Gloeobacter violaceus PCC 7421: one gene and its partner. The protein of the gene in region 2 binds, or shares a complex with, the protein of the main gene of each other region. Links are inferred from orthologs where the notes say so. Each region holds a gene or a part of one and is shown on either strand. Other genes may lie near its edges.

Evidence for each region.
Region 1: the proteins of rpsG (region 2) and tig are in contact, whole or in part, in a crystal structure (PDB 3GTY), measured with the Thermotoga maritima proteins. The link is inferred for Gloeobacter violaceus PCC 7421 from one-to-one orthologs. Residues at the interface, in WP_004081843.1 of Thermotoga maritima: Lys34, Lys52, Lys55, Glu59, Arg62, Gln63, Glu66, Asn67, Lys69, Val71, Arg95, Ala109, Lys110, Lys111, Gly112, Arg113, Pro114, Glu117, Glu121, Ile124, Ala125, Tyr127, Asn128, Asn129, Thr130, Gly131, Lys135, Asp139, Arg142, Met143; in WP_004081061.1 of Thermotoga maritima: Glu122, Val124, Val129, Leu130, Tyr133, Glu188, Gly259, Ile262, Tyr263, Glu266, Ser270, Glu273, Gln274, Glu277, Arg308, Gln311, Ile312, Ser315, Tyr316, Glu325, Arg329, Arg336, Leu363, Phe366, Trp367, Arg373, Leu377, Arg381, Leu384, Glu387.

Annotation. Positions count from the first base shown.
Region 1 is NC_005125.1:4,389,088-4,393,578, reverse strand. What follows is about bases 713-3,548. They hold tig (trigger factor), read right to left. Parts: upstream 2,906-3,548; coding sequence 1,520-2,905; downstream 713-1,519. Other genes in these bases: grpE (nucleotide exchange factor GrpE), read left to right, coding at 3,093-3,548; clpX (ATP-dependent protease ATP-binding subunit ClpX), read right to left, coding at 713-1,488. In the rest of the region: GLL_RS21600 (proton-gated ion channel), read right to left, coding at 1-3; more of clpX, read right to left, coding at 175-712; more of grpE, read left to right, coding at 3,549-3,683; GLL_RS21580 (sirohydrochlorin chelatase), read left to right, coding at 3,881-4,491. UniProt on the Bacillus subtilis protein: Involved in protein export. Acts as a chaperone by maintaining the newly synthesized protein in an open conformation. Functions as a peptidyl-prolyl cis-trans isomerase.
Region 2 is NC_005125.1:4,117,319-4,121,797, reverse strand. The notes cover bases 669-3,492. They hold rpsG (30S ribosomal protein S7), read right to left. Parts: upstream 2,404-3,492; coding sequence 1,933-2,403; downstream 669-1,932. Other genes in these bases: GLL_RS20210 (glutamate-5-semialdehyde dehydrogenase), read left to right, coding at 3,443-3,492; GLL_RS20215 (hypothetical protein), read left to right, coding at 3,017-3,409; rpsL (30S ribosomal protein S12), read right to left, coding at 2,430-2,837; fusA (elongation factor G), read right to left, coding at 669-1,824. In the rest of the region: more of fusA, read right to left, coding at 1-668; more of GLL_RS20210, read left to right, coding at 3,493-4,479.

The DNA.
Region 1 (4,491 bases), 270 kb from region 2 along the record:
CATCCCGGCGGACCTCCTGGTTGAAATTCGATAGGTCAGATATACCCCAATTCGGACTTAAAGCCAGTCCGCAGGACCAGATCTTTGACATTGTTAACCTGGCCAGGGTAGGTGCCCCCAAATAAGCGAAGCGGGCTGGATAGCCCGCTTCTGCAGATAGGCTGTACAGGAGGATCAGGCCGATTCGGGTTTGGGCAGCGAACTGGGCAGAATCAGCAGCTCGGAGGTGGAGCGCTTCTCGACCATCTCGCGGGTGATCACGCACTTGCGGATGTCGGCGCGCGAGGGCACCTCGTACATCACTTCGAGCATCAGCTCCTCGACGATACCCCGCAGAGCCCGTGCCCCGGTCTTGCGCCGGAAAGCTTCCTGGGCGATGGTCTTGATCGCGTCGGGTTCGAAGACCATTTCGACGCCGTCCATGCGCAGCAGGCGCTGGTACTGCTTGAGCAAGGCGTTCTTGGGTTCGGTGAGAATCTCGATGAGGGCTTCCTCGTCGAGGGGTTCGAGCACCGCCACCATCGGAATGCGGCCGATAAATTCGGGAATCAGGCCGAATTTGACCAGATCGTCGGGTTCGAGAGCCTTGAGCGATTCGACCAAGCGTTGTTCGCGCTTCTGGGGCTCGCCCGCCTGTACAAAGCCCATCGCCCGCTTACCGATGCGCTGCTCGACGACGCGCTCCAGACCGACAAACGCTCCTCCGCAGACAAACAGGATGTTGGCCGTGTCGATCTGGATGTATTCCTGGTAGGGATGCTTGCGCCCACCCTGGGGAGGGACGTTGGCGACGGTGCCTTCGAGCATCTTGAGGAGCGCCTGCTGGACGCCTTCGCCCGACACGTCGCGGGTGATCGAAGGGTTCTCGGACTTGCGGGCAATCTTATCGATTTCGTCGATGTAGATGATGCCGCGCTGGGCGCGCTCGACCTCGCCGTCGGCCACCTGCAGCAACCGCAGCAGGATGTTCTCGACATCCTCGCCCACGTAGCCCGCCTCGGTGAGGGTAGTGGCATCGGCAATGGCGAAGGGCACATCGAGCAAATCGGCCAGGGTCTGGGCCAAGAGCGTCTTGCCGCAGCCGGTGGGGCCGATGAGCAGAATGTTGGATTTTTGAATTTCGACCTCGTCGCCACTCTCTTCGAGCTTCGAGCTGAGGCGCTTGTAGTGGTTGTAGACCGCCACCGAGAGGATTTTCTTGGCCTCTTGCTGACCGATGACGTGCTGGTCGAGGTAAGACTTGATCTCCTGCGGCTTGGGGATCTTCTTGAGGGAAGTGTCCCGGCGACTGGAGCGCGAGGCTTTGACCTTGGTCGGTTGGGGCTGGGGCTGGGTCGCCCCTTCAAACAGTTCCTCGTCGAGGATCTCGTTGCACAGTTCGACGCACTCGTCGCAAATGTATACCCCCGGCCCGGCGATGAGCTTTCGAACCTGCTCCTGGGACTTGCCGCAGAAGGAGCATTTGAGATGGGAGTCGTACTTGGGCATGGGGCAGCCTGGGTGTTGAGGAAACGAGGTTTCAGGAGTTGGGTTGCGCCTCGGGCTCGGTGGCCCCGGCGGCAACTTCGGGGGGAGCGTCTTCGCCCGAGCCCGGCTCAATCGCCTCACCCGGCAAAGTCAACTCTATTGTAGAGTGCTCCGCGAGCCACTCCAAAATCTTCTCCGTAAGCATTTCTTCGCGCGCAAATTCGGCCAGGGCCTGCTCGGAGACTTCCTCCTCCAGTTCGCTGCGCAACTCGACGATGCGCGCAGCCACCTGCTCCTCTTCGACCACGATATTTTCGGCGCGGGCCACTTGCGCCAGGGCCAGGGTGCGCTTGAGGCGATTTTCGGCGTCAACTCTGAGCGTTTCGCGTACCCGGGGCATGTTCTCCTCGGTGAAGATGCGGCTGGGGTCGATGCCCTGCTGTTGGAGGTTGCGAAAGCTCTGCTCGGCTAGAAACTGCACTTCGCGGTTGACCAGCGTCTCAGGTAAGTCGACGGTCGTCTCGGCCACCAGCGCCTTGATGATGGCGGCGTCGCGGTTGGCGCGGGTCTTCTCCGCCGCCTGCTCCTGCTGCTGCTGCTCCAGAAATGCGCGCAGTGCTTCGAGAGTCTCAAATTCGCTGATGTCACCGGCAAAATCGTCGTCGAGGACGGGCAGCTCTTTGATCTTGAGATCTTTGAGACTGACGGCGAATTTGGCATCGACCCCCGCCAGTTCCTGCTGCGGGTAATCGTCGGGAAAGCGCAATGCAAGCTCGGTGCTCTCACCAATCTGCATACCGATGATTCCCTCGGTGAAGCCGGCGATGAGCCGACCCGGCAGCAGTTCGACTTCGAAATCGGTGGCTTTACCCCCGACGATCTCGTTGCCGTCCGCCGCCTTGGTGCCCGCAAAGTCGATCACAGCGGTGTCGCCGACCTCGGCCGCCCGACCCTCGACGGGGACGAGCACGGCGCGTTGCTCGCGGTACTGCTCGAGCTGATCATCTACCTGCTTGGCCTCGTAGGGCACTTCGCTGTAGCGCACCGTCAGGCCGGTGTAGGTGCCCAGCTGGACCTCCGGTTGCACATCGACGGCGGCTTTGAAGCTGAGCGGTTCTCCCGGCTGGTAGCGGCCGAGCAACTCCTCGAACGAATCGCGCAGTTGCAGGTTGCCCAACGAAGCAATCGACTCCTGTTCAATCGCCTCTTTGAGGGAGCTGTCGATCAGATTTTCGAGCGCCTGCGCCCTGAGGCGCTCCTTGCCGTAGAACTGCAGCACCAGCTGGCGCGGGGCTTTGCCGGGGCGAAAACCGGGGATGCGGGCGGTGCGCATGGTGTCGCGCACCAGTTTCTCGTAAGCTTGCTTGGATTTTTCGCCTTCGACCTCGACATTGAGGCCCATCTGGGAGCGCGGGAGCTTCTCTTGCGTGACTTTCATCGAAATGGCAGGTAACAAAAGCGGACGATGATCTTAGCCGGATTCATGGGCGACCAGCCAGAGGCTAATTGTACACGCTCCCCGGCGCAAAGGCCGGAGTCTTCATTTTTCCTGGCGGCGGCAGCCCGAAGGTTGGGTCCGCGAGCGTTTAAAATCAAGGTTGCAAACGGCACTATATGGCAGAGCGATGGCAGAAAACGAGCGCACCACCGAGAACTTCCAACCGCAGGATCCTTCCTATGCAGAGGCCGCAACCACCGAGGCGTCCGCTGCGGAAGCGACGGGATTCATCGCCCGCATCGACCAGCTCGCCGCCGAGAACTCCGACCTGCAAAAAAAACTCGCCGACTACGAGCAAAAGTACACGCGGCTGATGGCCGACTTCGACAATTTCCGCAAGCGCACCCAGCGCGAAAAAGACGAACTGGCCTATTTTGTTTCCGCCAAGCTCCTCAAGGACATCCTGCCGGTCTTCGACAACTTCGATCGCGCCCGCGCCTTCGCCCAGCCCGACAACGAGCGCGAAGAGAAGCTGCACAACAGCTACCAGCAGGTTTACCGGCAGTTTCTCTCGGTACTCGAAAAGATGGGGGTGACGGCCATGGAGGCGATCGGTCAGCCGTTCGACCCGGCCCAGCACGAGGCCATCCTGCGCGAAGAATCGGCCGGGGTGAGTCAGGAGACGGTCGTGGCGGAGTTGCAAAAGGGCTATTTGCTCGCCGACAAGGTGCTGCGCCCGGCCATGGTCAAAGTGGCGATCCCCGAAGCGGGTTCCTAGCTGCGGGCAGTTAAGAATTTCGGTGGCCTTCCCGCGCCTTGCAGCGCAGGGTGATAACCTGTTGAGGTCCAAAAGCGGGAAAGTCCGGTGCGATCCCGGTACTGTGCCGCAGCTGTAATGGGCTTCCCAAGTCAGAATGCCGCCTTTGGACGTTGCCTCCGGTTATTCGCCTGCGTTGCACAGGAATGGGGTTATTCATGCACGACACGGTCCATCCTTTGTTGCTCATCGGCCACGGCACCCGCGATGCCGATGGGCGCGAGACGTTTCTGGAATTTGCCGCCGCTTACCAGCACTTCGACCCGGCCCGGCCGGTGGTGCCCTGTTTTTTGGAGTTGACCGCTCCGTCGATCCAAGCAGGGGTCGATCGCTGCATCGAGCTGGGTTACCGCGATTTGACCGCGGTGCCGCTGCTGTTATTTGCCGCCCGCCACAATAAGTTCGACGTCACCAACGAACTGGACCGCGCCCGCGAGCGCCATCCGGATCTGGTGGTGCACTACGGCGGCCATCTGGGCATCACCGCGGGCCTCATCGAACTGTGGCAGGAACGGCTCGCCCGTCTCGACGAACACAGCGACATCCCGCGCTCCGAGACGCTGCTGTTGTTTGTCGGGCGCGGTTCGTCGGACCCCGACGCCAACGGCGACGCCTGCAAGATGGCCCGCCTGCTCTGGGAAGGGAGTGGCTATCTCGGGGTCGAAGTCTGCTTTATCGGCATCACCCATCCCCGCCTGGAGCAGGGATTCGAGCGCGCCTGGACCTGGGGGGCAAAGCGCGTCGTCGTACTGCCGTACTTTTTATTTAC
Region 2 (4,479 bases):
CTTTTGAGCCGCTTCCCGCAGCGCCAGCGAACCGGCGATCTTGAAGGCCATTTCGGAGGAATCGACGTCGTGGTAGGAGCCGTCCACCATCGTCACCTTCACGTCGATGAGCGGGTAGCCCGCGATCACCCCCGACTCGCAGCGCTCCTTCATGCCCTGCTCGGCCGGACCGATGTACTCCTTGGGCACGACGCCGCCGACAATCTTCGAGACGAACTCGAAACCCGTACCCGGCTCACCCGGTTCGAGGTTGATGACGACGTGACCGTACTGACCCTTGCCGCCGGTCTGACGCTTGTAGAGGCCCTCGACATTATTGACCGCTTTGCGAATCGTCTCGCGGTAGGCCACCTGCGGCGCACCGACGTTGGCCTCGACCTTGAACTCGCGCAGCATGCGGTCCACGAGGATCTCGAGGTGCAGTTCGCCCATCCCCGCGATAATCGTCTGGTTGGTCTCCTGGTCGACGTGGACCCGGAAGGTCGGGTCTTCTTCGGAGAGCGACTGCAGCGCCTTGGAGAGCTTGTCGAGGTCGGCTTTGGTCTTGGGCTCGATGGCTACCGAGATCACCGGTTCTGGAATAAACAGCGATTCGAGGATGACCGGCGAATCTTCGGTACACAGCGTGTCGCCGGTGAAGGTGTCCTTGAGGCCGACCACCGCGCCAAGGTCGCCCGCGCGCAACTCGTCCACCTCGATGCGATCGTCGGCCTTGAGCACGATGAGCCGCGAGATGCGCTCCTTCTTGTCCTTGCTGGCGTTGAGGGCGTAGCTGCCTTTCTGGAGAATGCCCGAGTAGACGCGCACGAAGGTGAGCCGTCCGTAGGGGTCGGCCATGATCTTGAAGGCCAGAGCCGAGAGCGGCTGGCTGTCGTCGGCGCTGCGCTCGACCTCGGTACCGTTGGGCAGCAGGCCCTTGATGGGCGGGATGTCGAGGGGCGAGGGCAAATAGTCGAGCACCGCATCGAGCATCTGCTGCACGCCCTTGTTCTTAAAAGCCGAGCCGCAGAGCATCGGCACGATCGTGTTGGCGACGGTGCCTTTGCGCAGAGCAGCCTTGATCTCAGCCTCGGTAAGCTCTTCACCGCCGAAGTACTTCTCAAGCAGCACATCGTCGGTCTCCGAGACCGCTTCGATGAGCTTGGCGCGGTACTCCTGCACCAGTTCCTCCATATCAGCAGGGATTTCCTCAACCCGGATATCGGTGCCGATGTCGTTGCCGTAGACGTAGGCCTTCATGCCCACCAGATCGACGATGCCGCTCAGGGTGTCCTCGGCGCCGATGGGTAACTGAATCGGCACGGCGTTGGCCCGCAGCCGGTCGCGCACCTGGCTGTAAACCTTGTAGAAATTGGCGCCGGTGCGGTCCATCTTGTTGACGAAGATAAAGCGCGGCACGTTATAGCGGTTGGCCTGGCGCCAGACGGTCTCGGTCTGGGGTTGCACGCCACCCACCGAGCACAGCACCGTGATCACCCCATCCAGCACGCGCATCGAGCGCTCGACTTCGATGGTGAAGTCGACGTGGCCGGGGGTGTCGATGATGTTGATCTTGTGCTCCAGGGCACCGGGCAGGGGCTGGGTGGGATTTTCGGGGTCGCGGCGCGTCCAGGCGGTGGTGATCGCCGCTGCGGTAATCGTGATGCCGCGCTCGCGTTCCTGGGCCATCCAGTCGGTGACGGTGTTGCCCTCGTGCACCTCGCCAATCTTGTGGATTACCCCGGAGTAGAACAGAATGCGCTCGGTCGTGGTAGTCTTGCCAGCATCGATGTGTGCTGCGATGCCGATGTTGCGTACCCGCTCCAGGGGAATGTTGCGTGCCACGGTTACCTCCTCGCATTCACCGCGAGTTCGAAAAGTTCTGTAACAATCCTAGCCCAACTGCCCACACCATTGGCGTCGCTTGCACAGCAAACCGCCATCGCTTACCGGTTAGTAACGATAATGGGCAAAGGCTTTGTTGGCCTCGGCCATGCGGTGCGTCTCTTCGCGCTTGCGCACCGCCGAACCGGTGTCGTTGGCGGCGTCCATCAGCTCGTTGGAAAGCTTGTCGACCATGCTCTTGCCCGAGCGCTTGCGGGAGAACTGCACCAACCAGCGCAGCGCCAGGGACGTGCCGCGCTCCTGGCGCACCTCCATAGGCACCTGGTAAGTCGCACCGCCGACGCGGCGGGCCTTGACCTCGATGCGGGGGGTGCAGTTGAGCACCGCCTGGTTGAACACGTCGAGCGGCTCGCGCCCGGTGCGCTCCTGCACGCGTTCAAGCGCCGAGTAGAGGATGCGCTCGGCGGTGGCCTTTTTGCCTTCCTTCATCAGCTTGTTGGTCATCATCGTCACCAGCCTGGATGCGTAGAGCGGATCGGCGGTGACAGGACGCAATATGGCGCGGGTACGGCGGGACATAGGTTTTGGTGGTTGCGGTGGAAAGATTAACGTTTCTTACCGGCGGGAGCGGCGGCCTGTCCCGGTTTGGGACGCTTGGTTCCGTATTTGGAGCGGCTCTGCATACGGTTTTTGACCCCGGCGGTGTCCAGGGTGCCGCGGATGATGTGATAGCGAACGCCGGGCAAGTCCTTGACGCGACCGCCGCGGATCATTACCACGGAGTGCTCCTGCAGGTTGTGGCCGACGCCCGGGATGTACGCCGTCACTTCAAAGCCGCTGGTCAGGCGGACGCGGGCTACCTTGCGCAGGGCCGAGTTGGGCTTCTTGGGCGTGGTGGTGTACACGCGCGTGCACACCCCGCGCCGCTGGGGGCAGGCCTTGAGGGCTGGCGACTTGGTTTTGCGCTGGGCAATCCCGCGCTCACGGCGAATGAGCTGGGCGATCGTGGGCATGATTTCGGTTAAAGTCAACGAAGACTTAATATAGCCAGCGAAAGAACCCTTCGTCAACTAAGAATTGTTGCACGGCGTGCCCCAGGAGCGGTCCGCCGCCGCCGGTGCGTTGCCTTGCCACTGCCTGAGGTGTGACCTAAGATTGCGGTACTCAAGGGCATAGGTTCTGGGTCGCACCCGTGAAGCCAGAAAAAATCGATCTCCAGGTGGAGTATCCGTGTCCGCGCTGCAAACGGGGGAGGCTGCAGGCCATTGTCCTCACCGAAGCGTTTGGCTGTGACCGTTGCAGCCAGATATTCGGCCTCTCGCCGGATGGGTTGGTGCTTGAACAGCTTTCGACCAGCTACCCCTACAAAAAAGCTTGGCAGTGGATCGGGGGAAACTGGCGCGATCAAAACCGTTCTTTGACGGACAACTACTTCCCCTTTATTCTGGTTGCCCTGGCTTTGATCCCTCCAGTCTGGCTGCCCCTGGTGCTCCAGTCGCGTTCGGGCTTTGGAGCGCTTGCGATTACGGTGGTGTTGACGCTGATCGTGCTGATCTTCTGGCTGGCCCGCCGTTCTAGACCCTAGAGATCACTACAGTTCTTGCGGAAACCTTTGCAGGTGGAATCTTCGCTTTACGAAACCCTCAAAGTCACGGCGCAGCGGGCACAGCGCTCGACGATGGCGCTTGCTCAAGTGCCTTCAGGAATCAAAAACAAGGCGCTACGCGCCATGGCCCGTTCGCTGCGCACCGCCCACAGCGAAATCCTCGAATCGAACACGACGGATCTCGAATTCGGTCGCCAGATGGGCCTTTCTGAGACGTTGCTCGACCGGCTGAAGCTGACTCCCCAGCGCCTCGAAGGTATGGCGCTTTCTTTGGAGCAAATCGCCGCACTCAAAGATCCGGTGGGTGAAATCGTGGGCGGCTGGCGGCACCCCGAGGGCCTGGAAATCGTGCGGGTGCGGGTGCCGCTGGGCCTCATCGGGATCATCTACGAGGCACGCCCCAATGTTACCGCCGACGCCATCGGCCTGTGCCTCAAGTCCGGCAATGGAGTGCTCTTGAAAGGCGGCAAAGAAGCCGAAAATTCCAACCAGGCCATCAGTTCTGTCCTCAAAGCCGCCGCCTACGAACAGGGCATTCCGGAAGGCTGCATCGAGCAGCTGCCCGGCGAGCGGGCGGTGGTCGAGGCGCTGATTCGCCTTAATCCGTATCTGGCCCTGGTGATCCCCCGGGGAGGGCACTCGCTCATCGACTTTGTCGTGCGCAACGCGACTGTGCCGGTGCTGGAGACGGGGGTGGGCAACTGCCACATCTACGTCGCCGCCTCCGCCGATCTGGAGATGGCCCGCCGCATCGTCATCAACGCCAAGGTCCAGCGCCCCTCGGTCTGCAACGCCGCCGAGAAGCTGCTGGTGCACCGAGACACGGTGGTGACGCATTTGGCCCCGCTGCTGGAGGATCTGCACGCCCACGGTATTGAAGTGCGCGGCTGCCCGCGCACCGTTGCCTTCGACCCGAAGGTCAAAAGTGCCGGTGAAGAAGACTGGGGCAAGGAGTACCTCGACAAAATCATCGCCATCAAAGTGGTCGATTCGACCCGTGAAGCGATCGACTGGATCAACCACTACGGCACCCGCCACTCAGAAGCGAT